Regions from separate parts of the Streptomyces sp. A18 genome, predicted to be linked through region 3. Evidence: riboswitches for the same ligand, from Rfam matches in the RefSeq annotation. Region 3 holds a riboswitch; each other region holds the start of a gene.
What was found. Region 3 has a riboswitch for cyclic di-AMP ahead of AC5P1C_RS02195 (M23 family metallopeptidase). Riboswitches for the same ligand answer to the same signal wherever they lie in the genome.

Region 1 (4,476 bases), on a different contig from region 3:
TTCTTCACCGTGTACGCGGTCTTCATGCTGCCCTCCTTCGGCCTGCTCACCTGGCTGGTGATCTGGCTCAGACAGCGCGGCCTGCGCATCGTGCAGACCGAACTGCCCGCGTACGCGCTCGCGGGCTGGCTCACCGCACCCGAGCCGTACGCGCTCGGCACGATGCGCGCCCGTACGCTGGCCCGCGACTACGCCTCGTACACCCAGGGCAAGGCCGCGGCGCGCGCGGTCGCGGAGTACGAGACGTACGCGACGTCCCTCGCGCTCCTGCGGCACCGCGGGCGCAAGGGCCGCGCGGGCGCCGACTTCGTCCTGCGGGAGCGGGAGTTGCTGCACTTGCTGTGGGAGCGCCGCGAAGCGGCACGGCCCGCACTCGCGTACGCGGCACGCGCGACGGCTCCCGTGGTCGCGGCTGTGCCCCTGCCGTACGGATACCCGCAGCCCCACCCATACCAGCAGCCTCAGCCTCAGCCGTACGGATATCCGTACGCCCGACCGGCGATGCCCTACCCCGCGTACAACCCCTACCGCGGCTAGGCGGAAGCCTTGGTCAGCGCCGACACCTCGGCCTCCGTCAGCTCGAACTCCCCCACCGCGAGCAGCGCCGGCAGCTGCTCGACCGTACGGGCCGACGCGATCGGCGCCGCCACCGTCGGCTGCGCCGCGAGCCACGCGAGGGCCACGGTCGCCGCCTCGGCGCCGCGCGCCTTGGCGACCTCGTCGAGTGCGGCGAGCACCCGCAGGCCGCGGTCGGTCTCCAGGTGCTTGCCCGCGCCCTGCGCCCGTGCGCTGTCGACCCGCGCGCCGGGGCGGTACTTTCCGGTGAGGAAGCCGGAGGCGAGCGCGTAGTACGGGACGGCGGCCAGGCCCGAGCGCGAGGCGACCTGCTCCAGCGTGCCCTCGTACGTGTCGCGCGAGACGAGGTTGTAGTGCGGCTGGAGGACCGAGTAGCGCGCGAGGCCCTCGCGGTCGGAGAAGTCCAGGGACTCCTGGAGCCGCTCGGCGGTCAGGTTCGACGCGGCGATGGCGCGGACCTTGCCGGACGTGACCAGCTCGTCGAGCGCGCCGATGATCTCCTCGACCGGGACGGCCGGGTCGTCGAAGTGCGTGTAGTAGAGGTCGATGTAGTCGGTGCGCAGACGGCGCAGCGACTCCTCGGCACCGGACTTGATGGTGTTCGCGGACAGGCCCTTGTGGTCGGGGTGGGAGCCGACCTTGGTGGCGAGCACGACGTCGGAGCGGTTGCCGCGCGCGGCGAGCCAGTTGCCGATGACCGTCTCGGACTCGCCGCCCTTGTTGCCGGGCACCCAGGCCGAGTAGACGTCGGCGGTGTCGATGAAGTTGCCGCCGGCGGCGGTGTAGGCGTCGAGCACGGTGAAGGACTGCGCCTCGTCGGCCGTCCAGCCGAAGACGTTGCCGCCGAGTGCGAGCGGGAAGACCTCGAGGTCGGACGAGCCAAGGGTACGGAGAGAAGTCATACGGGGCTCAACGCCCTTGCGGACCGCGGAATTCCGTACAACGGGACGGCGATTCCAGTCCGTGAACAGCACGCCGACCAGACACGCCGACCAGGCACGCCGAACCGGCAGCCCTGACGTCGGGGGGTTGTCGCCAGGACCGCCGGGGTTACTGGGGCTGTCTGAAGACCCTCAGATCCTCAGAGCGACTGGCCCTTGCCACGCAGCCACGCCGCCGGGTCGACCCCGGTGGAATCGCCGCCCGGGTGGACCTCCATGTGGAGGTGGGCGCCGGTGACGTTGCCGGTCGCGCCGACGCGGCCGATGGTCTCGCCCGTGGTGACCTTCTGGCCCGCGCTGACGTTCATCGAGGACTGGTGGCAGAACCACACCTCGGTGCCGTCGTCGAGCTCCAGGATCGTGCGGTAGCCGTACGCCCCCGCCCAGCCGGCCTCCTTGATGGTGCCGGAGTGGACGGCCTTGATGGGCGTGCCCGTCGGCGCCGCGAAGTCCAGGCCGGTGTGGTAGCCGGAGGACCACATGGAGCCGGGCTGACCGAAGGTGCCGGTGAGCGTGTACGAGGCGACGGGGAGGGTGTAGCTCTTCGCGAGCTTGGCCAGGCGCTCCGCCTCGGCCTTGGCCTTGGCCTTGGCCTCGGCCTTCTTCTTCGCGGCTGCCTTCTCGGCGGCGATCTTCTTCTCGGCCGCGGTCTGCTTGGCGGCGGCCTGTTCGGCGGCCTGCTTGACGGCGGCTTCTTCGGCCGCCTTCTGGACCGCGTCGTCCGCCTGGTCCTGCTGGTTCTCTGCCTGCTCCATGATGCGGGCCCGCAGTGCCTCGCCCGCGTCCGTGGTGCCCTGCTCGGCGTCGGTGGTGCTGACCCCGGCGGCGCTCAGCGGCGCGGCGGCGACCGTCACTCCGTTGTCGGCGGAGCCGGCGTCGGAGGAGTCGTCGGATATCAAGGACCCCACGCCCGGAAGCGACTTGGCCTCCGGCAGCGAGTCCGTGACGGCCGACAGGTCCGGCATCTCGATGGCCACCGGGGGCTTGCCGCCCTGCGCGGTGGCGATGCCGCCCGCGCCGACGGCGGCGATGACGCCTACGCCGAGAACGGTGGAGCTGCGGGCGAGCCCGCCGCCGCCCCGCTTGTGGACGCGGTGCCTGCCGCGGACGGGACGGATGGACTCCTCGGTGGGATTCCATTCCTCCCAGGAAGACTCATCTTCGTACCCACCGAAATCGTTGTCCTTCGGTACGTACGCGCCTTGGGGGGCAGGGCGATTGGACGCCACTGGGGCGCACTCCTTTCCTTCCTTCTCGCCTACCGGGTTAGCTGACGGGTTCGGAGCAGGAAGGTCTCCTACGAACAACCGGCACGAATGCACGGATGCCCGATTCACCCCAATTAGTGGTTCCCCGGCTCCCTTTCGGGATTAGGCGCGTGCGCGCGGAGCCGACTCGAGTGACGGCTGGGACGACCGCGCTGCGTTATCGAACGTTAATAGACAGCGGGGCCGTATTCCAAGCCGTTCCGGCTGATCGTTAACGCCTCTGGCCCGTACTTAACGGGACACGCCGGTCTGGAACGGGGCGAGTTGACGCCACTTCTTCACACACCGGAGCTTCACACTTCCTTGACAGTACGTCAGTTGTTATGCGGAGTGGTGTCCTTCAGTCACGGCCGGTGACATCGACGCCCCCACCGTTCCCCGCGTCGCCCGTCGCGAGCGGCCGCCGCACGGCGAGCAGCGCCATGTCGTCGGTCGTCCCGCCCCCGGTGTGGCGCCGCACCTCTTCGGTGAGCGTGGCAAGGAGCGCGTCCGGGCCGTTGGGGCCGGGGAAGCTGCGGCCGCCGAGCCGGGCCGCCGGGTCGTAGAACTCGCCGCGGCCGTCACGCGCCTCGGAGAGCCCGTCGGTGTAGAGCAGCAGCATCGACCCCGGCGGGAACTCCGTCTCGTCCGCACGGTCCGGCCACACGCCCAGGTCCCCCATCCCGAGCGGCAGCGCGGGCTCTTTGGCGGACAGGGCGCACAACCGTCCGTCGCCGCGCAGGAGCAGCGGGCCCGGGTGCCCGCGGTTGACGAGGCGTACGCGACCGTCGCCGTGCGGGATCTCCGCGAGGACGGCGGTGGTGAACCCTTCGAAGGCGTCGAGCCCGTCACGCCGGGTGCCCTCACGCGCGAGGGCACGCTCAAGACGCTGGGCCACCGCCTCCAGCGTGGCCTCCTGCTCGGCGGCCTCCCGGAACGCCCCGATGACGACGGCCACGGCCGCCACCGCGCCCATGCCCTTGCCTCGTACGTCGCCGACGATGACGCGCACGCCGTGCGGGGTGTCCTGCACGGCGTACAGGTCACCCCCGATGAAGGCGTCGGCGTCCGCGGCCTCGTACCGCGCCGCGACATCGAGCCCGCCGATCCGGGGATCCGGCTGCGGCAGTACGGCGCGCTGGGCGGCCTCGGAGATGGAGCGGGCGGAGGCGAGCTGTTTGTCGCTGCGGCGCTGGACGCGGTTGATGACGACGGCGAGCACGGCGACGGTCGCCACCGTGAGCAGCTCGGTGACGGCTTCGACGTCGGTGGCGACGGTGGTCTTGAAGTGCAGGGCGAGCACGGCCGCGCAGGAGCAGGCGCCGATGAGGGAGGTGTTGAGCAAGGAGTAGAAGGGGGCCGCGATGAGCGGGGCGGCGGTGAAGAGGGGCGCGGCGGTGAACGCGGGCGGGGTCGAGAGGTCGTAGACCACCCCGGCGACGATCAGGAGCATGGGAAGGGCCCGCACGAGCGCCCGCTCATGCCGGACGTCGGGAGCCTCGGGGCCACCCCCGCCGCTTCCTCCTCGCTTCCCCACCGGTCTTCTCCTGCCGAATTCCGCGCCCAGGACCAGATCCATGACCACGCTCATCCAGGTTTCCCGGAGCGGCGGCGCGGGGCGACCGCTGTGGGCCGACCGGGTGAGGGCCTCGTCGGGCGAGGCAACAGCCGGAAAACACCGAAGGCCCGGATCCATTTCTGGATCCGGGCCT
Region 2 (4,476 bases), on a different contig from region 3:
GGGGCCGGAGATGCCCGAGCTCTTCACGTGGGAGTTCGCCACCGACCCCTACCCCGCCTACGCCTGGCTCCGCGAGCACGCACCCGTGCACAGGACCCGGCTGCCCAGTGGTGTGGAGGCCTGGCTGGTCACCCGGTACGTCGATGCCAAGCAGGCCCTCGCCGACCAGCGGCTCAGCAAGAACCCGGCCCATCACGGCGAGCCCGCGCACGCGAAGAGCAAGACCGGGATCCCGGGCGAGCGCAGCGCGAACCTCATGACGCATCTGCTCAACATCGACCCGCCCGACCACACGCGGCTCAGGCGCCTCGTCTCCAAGGCCTTCACTCCGCGCCGTATCGCTGAATTCGCGCCCCGCGTGCAGGAGTTGACCGAGCAGCTCATCGATCAGTTCGCGGAGAAGGGGGAGGCCGACCTCATCCACGACTTCGCCTTCCCGCTCCCCATCTACGCCATCTGCGACCTGCTCGGCGTGCCCCGCGAGGACCAGGACGACTTCCGGGACTGGGCGGGGATGATGATCCGCCACGGGGGAGGGCCCAGGGGCGGGGTCGCCCGGTCGGTGAAGAAGATGCGCGGCTATCTCGCCGAGCTGATCCACCGCAAGCGCCTCGAACCCGGCGACGACCTCATCTCCGGGCTCATCCGCGCCTCCGACCACGGCGAGCACCTCACCGAGAACGAAGCCGCCGCCATGGCCTTCATCCTTCTCTTCGCCGGGTTCGAGACCACCGTCAATCTCATCGGCAACGGGACGTACGCCCTCCTCACCCACCCCGAGCAGCGCGAGCGGCTCCAGGAATCGCTCAAGGACGGCGGCGACACCGGTCTTCTGGAGACCGGACTCGAAGAGCTGCTCCGCTTCGACGGGCCCGTCGAGCTCGCCACGTGGCGGTTCGCCACCGAGCCGCTGACGATCGGAGGGGAGGAGATCGCCACCGGAGACCCCGTCCTCGTCGTCCTCGCCGCCGCCGACCGTGACCCGGAACGCTTCGCCCGGCCGGACACGCTCGACCTCTCCCGCCGCGACAACCAACACCTCGGCTACGGCCATGGCATTCATTACTGTCTCGGTGCGCCGCTCGCCCGGCTCGAGGGCCAGGCCGCCCTCGCGACCCTCCTGCGGCGCCTCCCTGACCTGCGCCTCGCGGTGGAACCTGGTGATTTGAGATGGCGCGGCGGGCTCATCATGCGCGGACTCCGCACGCTCCCCGTGGAGTTCGCACCCGCACAGCGGAGCAAATAGCCGGGGTGTGGGGCGCCTTGTGGCTGACGGGTCGTCAAGACTGTGACTTTCACGTGATCTCCCCTGCATCGACTTGTAACAAGCGTTCGAGTGCCGCTACGTTCACCGACGACTCGGCATCCCGTGCCGCAGTCGTCGCTCCAGTCACGCGAAAGGCAACCGCATGCTCTCCGGCAATGGTCGTCACCGACGCCCCCGCCAGGCCCCGGCCCTGATCGTCGCGGCAGGAGTCGCAGGATCGGCCATCGCCATCCCGCTGCTCGGCGCGACCAGCGCGAGCGCGGCGGACACCGCCACGTGGGACAAGCTCGCGGAGTGTGAGAGCGGCGGATCCTGGAGCGCGGACGCGGGCAACGGGTACTACGGCGGACTCCAGTTCTCGCAGCAGGTCTGGGAGGAGTACGGCGGCCTCGACTTCGCGCCGAGCGCCGACCTGGCCAGCCGCTCGCAGCAGATATCCGTCGCCGAGAAGGTTCTTGACGACCAGGGCACCGACGCCTGGCCGAGCTGCGCGCCCATCGCCGGCCTCACCGAGGACGGCGCCGCCGCCGACGTCGACCCCGGCGCTCCGATCACGACGATTCCTTCCGAGGAGCCGACGGACGCGACCGAGCCCGGTGACGGTGAGTCGACCGAGTCGGGTGAGCCGACCGAGTCGGGTGAGCCGACCGAGTCGGGTGAGCCGAGTGCGTCGCCCAGCGAGTCGGCCGATCCCTCGGACGGCACCAAGTCCTCCGAGAAGCCCGATGCCGACGACCAGGCCGACGACGAGGCGCGAGACAAGAATCACGACGAGTCGGGCAAGCCGGACGACTCGGCCGACTCCGGTGACACCACCGACTCGCCCGACTCGGACAAGTCCGGGCAGGACGACGCCACTTCCCCCACCCCCACCCCTTCCGCCGGTGAGGGCGAAGGCCGTCACCGCGGCGACAGCGCGGACGACAAGCCCTCCGACGGCGCCTCTCGCGAGGGCTCGGGCCGGCACGCCTCCCGTGGCGACGAGCGTCAGCAGGACGGCGCCGACGGGACGTACACGGTCCGCTCGGGAGACAGCCTCTGGGGCATCGCCGACGACCTCGACGTGAAGGGTGGGTGGGCCGAGCTGTACGAGGAGAACGAGAAGTCCGTCGGCTCCGACCCCGATCTCATCCTGCCCGGTCAGAGCCTCGATTTGGGCGAAAAGTAGGGGTAGTTGGCGAGTCGTTTTGCGCTTGATGTCCCAATTGGCGCAAGTGAGAGATGGGTCTCAGAAGCCCTGATCGTCTTTGAGTTTCGGCCGATCGCATGACTACGGTCGTGACCGCTCGCCACAGCGGGCCCCGCCGGTCGGTACGCCGAGTCCTGCCAACGGCCGTTCGGGAACAGTCGTCGCGTAATGCGCCGTAGGCAGGAGCGGGGGAACCAAGGTTTCCGCCGGGCCCGGCCGTTGAGCATCGCGAGAGCGATGCGGAGAGACGGACGGGATCGGCTAGGGGTTAAGCCGCGCTCAGGAAGCGCGGCCGGGCAACTTCATCGGCCCGAACCCGACAGCTCACCTCGCAGGCGTCGGTGAGGGGATCACTCATGCTGTTTTCCAGCAAGGGCAAGCACCGCCGCCCGTCCAAGGCCACCCGCGTCGCCACGCTCGCCGGCGTCACCGGTGTCGCAGTCGCCGCCCCGCTGATGGCGGCCGGCTCGGCCTCCGCCGCGACCAACTCCGAGTGGGACGCCGTCGCGCAGTGCGAGTCCGGCGGCAACTGGTCCATCAACACCGGCAACGGCTACACGGGCGGCCTGCAGTTCTCGTCGTCCACGTGGGCGGCGTACGGCGGCACGAAGTACGCGCCCACCGCCGACAAGGCCTCCAAGGCCCAGCAGATAGAGATCGGCGAGAAGGTCCTCGCGGGCCAGGGCAAGGGTGCCTGGCCGAGCTGCGGCGTCGGCCTGTCGAGCGCCTCCAACGAGGGTGGCGGTGCGCAGGAGAGCGCCCCGCAGCAGACCCAGGAGCAGCAGCAGCCGCAGAGCAAGCCCAGCGCCCAGACCGAGCAGCCGCAGCAGGCCGCTCCCAAGGCCGAGGCCCCCAAGACCGAGTCGAAGAAGACCGTCGAGACCCCGACCGGCAAGAAGGTCAAGAAGGGCGACGGCGAGTACAAGGTCAAGAAGGGTGACACCCTTTCCAAGATCGCCGAGGCCAAGGACGTCAAGGGCGGCTGGCACAAGGTGTACAAGCTCAACGGCGACATCATCGACAACGCCGACATGATCTACCCGGGCCAGCAGCTCCACCTGAGCTAGTTCTGGCGGGGCGCCTCGCGGTCTTGTTCGTCTGCGGGTGCTTCGTGGCTGGTCGCGCCCACGCGGCGGAGCCGCATATGTCACAGCCCCGCGCCCCTTCGGGGCGCTACCCCGTCCCCACGGGTCCACCCCGCCCCGGTGCGCGTATCCCCCGTACGCACCGGGGCGGGGTCCGTTTGTCCCCACACGGACCCCACTGCTTTGTTCCGTTCGGAAACATTTTGCTCTCGGTTTGTCCACAGGGCGGTCGGTCGGCTGGCTCTTGTCCGGGAGCCGGTTAGGCTCGTGTCCGCGAGGCCAACGCCCCGCGTACCGCGTCACATCCCAGAAGGAGATGCTCGTGCCGTCCATCGACGTCGTCGTAGCCCGGGAAATCCTGGACTCCCGAGGCAACCCCACGGTCGAGGTCGAGGTCGGCCTCGACGACGGCAGCACGGGTCGTGCCGCCGTTCCGTCCGGTGCGTCCACCGGTGCTTTCGAGGCCATCGAACTCCGTGACGGTGACCCCAACCGTTACCAGGGCAAGGGCGTGGAGAAGGCCGTCCTCGCCGTCATCGAGCAGATCGGCCCGGAGCTCGTCGGGTACGACGCGACCGAGCAGCGCCTGATCGACCAGGCGATGTTCGACCTCGACGCCACCGACAACAAGGGCTCGCTCGGCGCCAACGCCATCCTCGGCGTCTCGCTCGCCGTCGCGCACGCCGCGTCCGAGGCCAGCGACCTGCCGCTGTTCCGCTACCTGGGCGGTCCGAACGCGCACCTGCTGCCCGTCCCGATGATGAACATCCTGAACGGCGGGTCGCACGCCGACTCGAACGTCGACATCCAGGAGTTCATGATCGCGCCGATCGGCGCCGAGTCGTTCTCCGAGGCCCTGCGCTGGGGCACCGAGGTCTACCACACGCTGAAGAAGGTCCTGAAGGACAAGGGCCTGTCCACCGGCCTGGGCGACG
Region 3 (4,476 bases):
CCGCGTCCTGGACGTCACCGCGGAAGAGGTCAAGGCGGCCGCCGCGGCCCGCCTGCGCCCCGACAACCGCGCGGTGCTCGTGTACGAGCCCACCGAGGGAACAGCGGCCCCCGAAGGCGCCGAAGCCACCGACGAGGACGAAGAGGAGGCGGCGAAGTGAGCGAGGCCGCAACGATGCAGTTCCACCCGCAGCCCCAGGCAGGCACGGCACGGCCGTGGGCTTTCCCCGCGCCCGAGCGCGCCACCCTGGACAACGGCCTCACGGTGCTGCGCTGCCACCGCCCCGGCCAGCAGGTCGTCGCCGTGGAGGTCCACCTGGAGGCGCCGCTCGACGCCGAGCCCGCGGGCCTGGACGGCGTCGCCACGATCATGGCGAGGGCCTTCAACGAAGGCACGGACAAGCACTCCGCGGAGGACTTCGCCGCCGAACTCGACCGCTGTGGCGCCACGATGGACGCGCACGCCGACCACCCCGGCGTCCGCGTCTCCCTCGAAGTCCCGGTCTCCCGCCTCCCCAAGGCGCTGGGCCTGCTCTCCGACGCCCTGCGCGCCCCCGCCTTCGCGGACAGTGAGATCGAGCGCCTCGTACGCAACCGCCTGGACGAGATCCCGCACGAGGCCGCCAACCCGGCACGCCGCGCTGCCAAGGAGCTCTCCCGGCAGCTGTTCCCGGCCACCTCGCGCATGTCGCGCCCCCGCCAGGGCACCGAGGAGACGGTCACGGCCATCGACTCGGCCGCGGTGCGCACCTTCTACGAGAAGCACGTGCGTCCGGCCACGGCGACGGCCGTCGTCGTGGGCGACCTGACCGGCGTCGACCTGGACGCCGTCCTCGCCGACACCATCGGCGCCTGGACGGGTGGCACGGCCGAGCCGCGCCCCGTGCCCCCGATGACCGCCGACGACACCGGGCGTGTCGTCATCGTGGACCGCCCCGGCGCCGTCCAGACGCAGCTGCTCATCGGCCGCGTGGGACCGGACCGTCACGACCGCGTGTGGCCCGCTCAGGTGCTCGGCACGTACTGCCTGGGCGGCACCCTCACCTCGCGTCTGGACCGCGTCCTGCGTGAGGAAAAGGGCTACACCTATGGTGTGCGGGCGTTCGCCCAGGTCCTGCGCTCCGCTCCGGATGGCACGGGCGCCGCGATGCTCGCCATCAGCGGCTCCGTGGACACGGAGTCCACGGGCCCGGCGCTCGACGACCTGTGGAAGGTCCTGCGCACCCTCGCCGCCGAGGGCCTCACGGACGCCGAGCGTGATGTCGCCGTCCAGAACCTGGTGGGCGTCGCCCCGCTCAAGTACGAGATGGCGGCGTCCGTAGCGGCCACGCTCGCCGATCAGGTCGAGCAGCACCTGCCGGACGACTTCCAGGCGCAGCTGTACCGCCAGTTGGCCGCGACCGGCACCGTGGAGGCCACCGCAGCCGTGGTGAGCGCCTTCCCCGGGGACCGGCTCGTGACGGTGCTCGTCGGTGACGCCGCGCAGATCGAGGAGCCCGTCAGGGCGCTCGGCATCGGTGAAGTGAGTGTCGTCACGGGCTGAGTAGGAGCTGAGGCGACTGGAGACGGCTGGAGCTGAGAGGGCTGGAGCTGAGACCGCTGCGGGCCGAGTGACCGCTGAGAGTCGAGCGGCCGTCGCGAGCTGAGTGACAGTCAGGACATATCGGGACCCCGGTGGCTGGAAAAAGTCACCGGGGTCCTCATATGTCCGAATTGCTATGGAGGTTACGTGTCTGACCTGTGGCGTGCGCTACAAAAGCTCTGATCCGTTTGTCGTTTGAAAGATGCCCCGCTTAGCGTCTGGTCCGGCTGTTCGTCATGCAGTACGCCGCACCCGCGGCACCGGACAGTCATCGCCGAGTCCCCGTACGGCGCGAGCCAGGGGAGCCGGGGACCCACATGTCCCCTTGGGGTGAATCGGGAACCTTGCCGAGAGGTGAGGGACTCGTAGGAGACCTTCCTGCTCCGAACCCGTCAGCTAACCCGGTAGGCGAGAAGGAAGGAAAGGATCAGCCGCTTCATGGCGTTCACCCGTGCCACCGGGAAGCACCGTCGCCCGAGCCGCCTCACGCGTACGACCGCGAACGTGGCGGGCGTCGCAGCCCTCACCACCACCGGTGTCATCGGAGGCCTGGCCGCTCCGGCGCTCGCCGCCGACGAAGCACCGGCTCCGCAGCACACCGGCCTGACCCAGGCCGTCTCCGTGGGTGACTCGCTCGCCGAGAGCATCGACGCGCAGGCCACGGCCCAGCAGCAGGCCGCCGACGCCGCCGCGGCCGCCAAGAAGGCCGAAGAGGCCGCCAAGAAGAAGGCCGAAGAAGCCAAGCGCAAGGCCGAGGCCGAGGCGAAGGCCAAGGCCAAGAAGGAGCGCGAGGCCAAGGAGCGTGCCGCTCGCGAGGCCGAGCGCAAGCGCCTCAACAGCTACGTCTCCCCGATCTCCGGCTCGTCCATCTCCACGGGCTACCAGACCGGCGGCGCCATGTGGTCCTCCGGCAGCCACACCGGCGTCGACTTCCACGCGGCGTCCGGCACCACGGTCCACGCGGTCGGCTCCGGCACGGTCGTCGAGGCCGGCTGGGGCGGCGCCTACGGCAACAACGTGGTCATCAAGATGAACGACGGTACGTACACCCAGTACGGCCACATGTCGTCTCTCAGCGTCACCGTCGGCCAGGCGGTCACTCCGGGCCAGCAGATAGGCCTCTCCGGCTCCACCGGCAACTCCAGCGGCCCGCACCTCCACTTCGAGGCCCGCACCGGCGAGGATTACGGCACGGACATCGACCCCGTCTCGTACCTCCGCTCGCACGGCGTCAACGTCTGATCCCAGGCGTTTCGCGCGACGCGCACCCGATTCACCGAAAGCCCCGGCTCGTCGAGAGCCGGGGCTTTCGCCGTTCCCGCACCGCCTTTGGCCAAAAGTATCCATGGATTTCGGCCGACCGTCGGAAATTCAGTCGTTCTGCAATAGAGTCACTGAACAGGCGTCGATCGACCGCGTTTCGCGGGGATTAAGGCGGAGGTCAGGTCATGCGCATTCCCGCGCACTCGGTATGCACGGCCATCCGGGACGACATCGTCTCCGGTGTCTACGAGCGGGGTGGCCGGCTCACCGAGGAACTGCTCGCGCGCCGTTATGGAGTCTCCCGCGTCCCCGTGCGCGAGGCCCTGCGCACCCTGGAGGCCGAGGGCTTCGTCGTCACGCGCCGGCACGCGGGCGCGTGTGTCGCCGAGCCGACCGAGCAGGAGGCGGCCGACCTCCTGGAGGTCCGCATGCTCCTGGAGCCGCTGGGCGCGGCCCGCGCCGCGCAGCGCCGCACGGAGGCGCACCTGAAGGTCCTGCGCGGCCTCGTCAGGCTCGGCCAGGAGCGCTCCAGGCGCGGTCAGAGCGAGGATCTGCGCTCGCTGGGCGGCTGGTTCCACGAGACGCTCGCCCAGTCGTCCGGCAGTCAGGGGCTCACGGCGCTGCTCACCCAGCTCCGGCACAAGATCGCCTGGATGTACGTCGTCGAGGCCTCGGCCGCTCCCGCGGAGTCCTGGGCGGAGCACGCCGCGATCGTCGACGCGGTCGCTCGCGGGGACGCGGAGCGGGCGAGGTCGCTCACCGCGGCCCACACGGAGCGGGCGACGGCCGCGCACCGGCTGCGCTTCCCTCCGCAGGGCGGGCGGGGCGAGCGGGGGCGGGGCCGTGATCGTGTGAGGGATTCGCAACATCCCGTAAACACGGTGGGCCTCCGGCATTAACAGAGGCGCCGTATACAAAGAAGTGCTATTCGGTGGCTATTGGGCGGGGGGTTATTTCCGCTGCCCGAATTCAGTGTCCTGTGTCGCGTCCGATGTCGATTCCAAGTCGAGCCCTATGTCGAGCCCGATGTCGATATTCAGTGAACGGACACAGGAACGCCGAAGGGCCCGCCCCAATTTCGGGCGGGCCCTTCGGCGCATGAGTTCCAGTCTTCGACCAGACGGTCTCAGCCCGGTCTCAGGCGGTCTCAGACGGTCTCGGGGAGCTCCTCGAGGCCGTCCGCGACCAGCTTCGCCAGACGGTCGAGAGCGGCGTCCGCGCCCTCGGCGTCGGAGGCGAGCACGATCTCCTCGCCGCCCTGCGCGCCCAGGCCGAGCACCGCGAGCATGGAGGCGGCGTTCACGGGGTTGCCGTCAGCCTTGGCGATCGTCACGGGGACGCCGGCGGCGGTGGCCGCGCGGACGAAGATGGAGGCGGGTCGGGCGTGAAGGCCCTCGGCCCAGCCGACGTTGACGCGGCGCTCAGCCATGTGTTGCTGCCCTTCCAGGTGTCTCACACTTGTCTAGACCAGTGTCTCATGCCGTCATGGGTGCTCCGCCGGACGTCGGTCCGCACCCTGGTCGACGGTTGGTCCGTGCCCTTCGACCGTACGTCCTCGCGCCAGGGGGGTCTTACGTCCCGGCCCGTCGACGACTCCTAGCCTGCCCCGGCCAAGGCGCCCCCGCGACCCGT

Region 1: another riboswitch for cyclic di-AMP. It lies ahead of AC5P1C_RS41895 (M23 family metallopeptidase); the one in region 3 lies ahead of AC5P1C_RS02195 (M23 family metallopeptidase).
Region 2: another riboswitch for cyclic di-AMP. It lies ahead of AC5P1C_RS09250 (transglycosylase family protein); the one in region 3 lies ahead of AC5P1C_RS02195 (M23 family metallopeptidase).

The regions. Positions count from the first base shown of each region.
Region 1 is NZ_JBWLKL010000071.1:83-4,558, reverse strand. It holds gene AC5P1C_RS41905 (PrsW family intramembrane metalloprotease) at 1-537, shown strand, start outside; gene AC5P1C_RS41900 (aldo/keto reductase) at 534-1,478, opposite strand; gene AC5P1C_RS41895 (M23 family metallopeptidase) at 1,658-2,746, opposite strand; cyclic di-AMP (ydaO/yuaA leader) riboswitch at 2,758-2,904, opposite strand; gene AC5P1C_RS41890 (PP2C family protein-serine/threonine phosphatase) at 3,126-4,343, opposite strand.
Region 2 is NZ_JBWLKL010000004.1:265,804-270,279, forward strand. It holds gene AC5P1C_RS09240 (cytochrome P450 family protein) at 1-1,246, shown strand, start outside; gene AC5P1C_RS09245 (LysM peptidoglycan-binding domain-containing protein) at 1,410-2,435, shown strand; cyclic di-AMP (ydaO/yuaA leader) riboswitch at 2,618-2,809, shown strand; gene AC5P1C_RS09250 (transglycosylase family protein) at 2,813-3,523, shown strand; gene eno (phosphopyruvate hydratase) at 3,864-4,476, shown strand, end outside.
Region 3 is NZ_JBWLKL010000001.1:482,211-486,686, reverse strand. It holds gene AC5P1C_RS02205 (M16 family metallopeptidase) at 1-160, shown strand, start outside; gene AC5P1C_RS02200 (M16 family metallopeptidase) at 157-1,542, shown strand; cyclic di-AMP (ydaO/yuaA leader) riboswitch at 1,844-2,007, shown strand; gene AC5P1C_RS02195 (M23 family metallopeptidase) at 2,020-2,823, shown strand; gene AC5P1C_RS02190 (GntR family transcriptional regulator) at 3,030-3,743, shown strand; gene AC5P1C_RS02185 (HPr family phosphocarrier protein) at 3,992-4,273, opposite strand.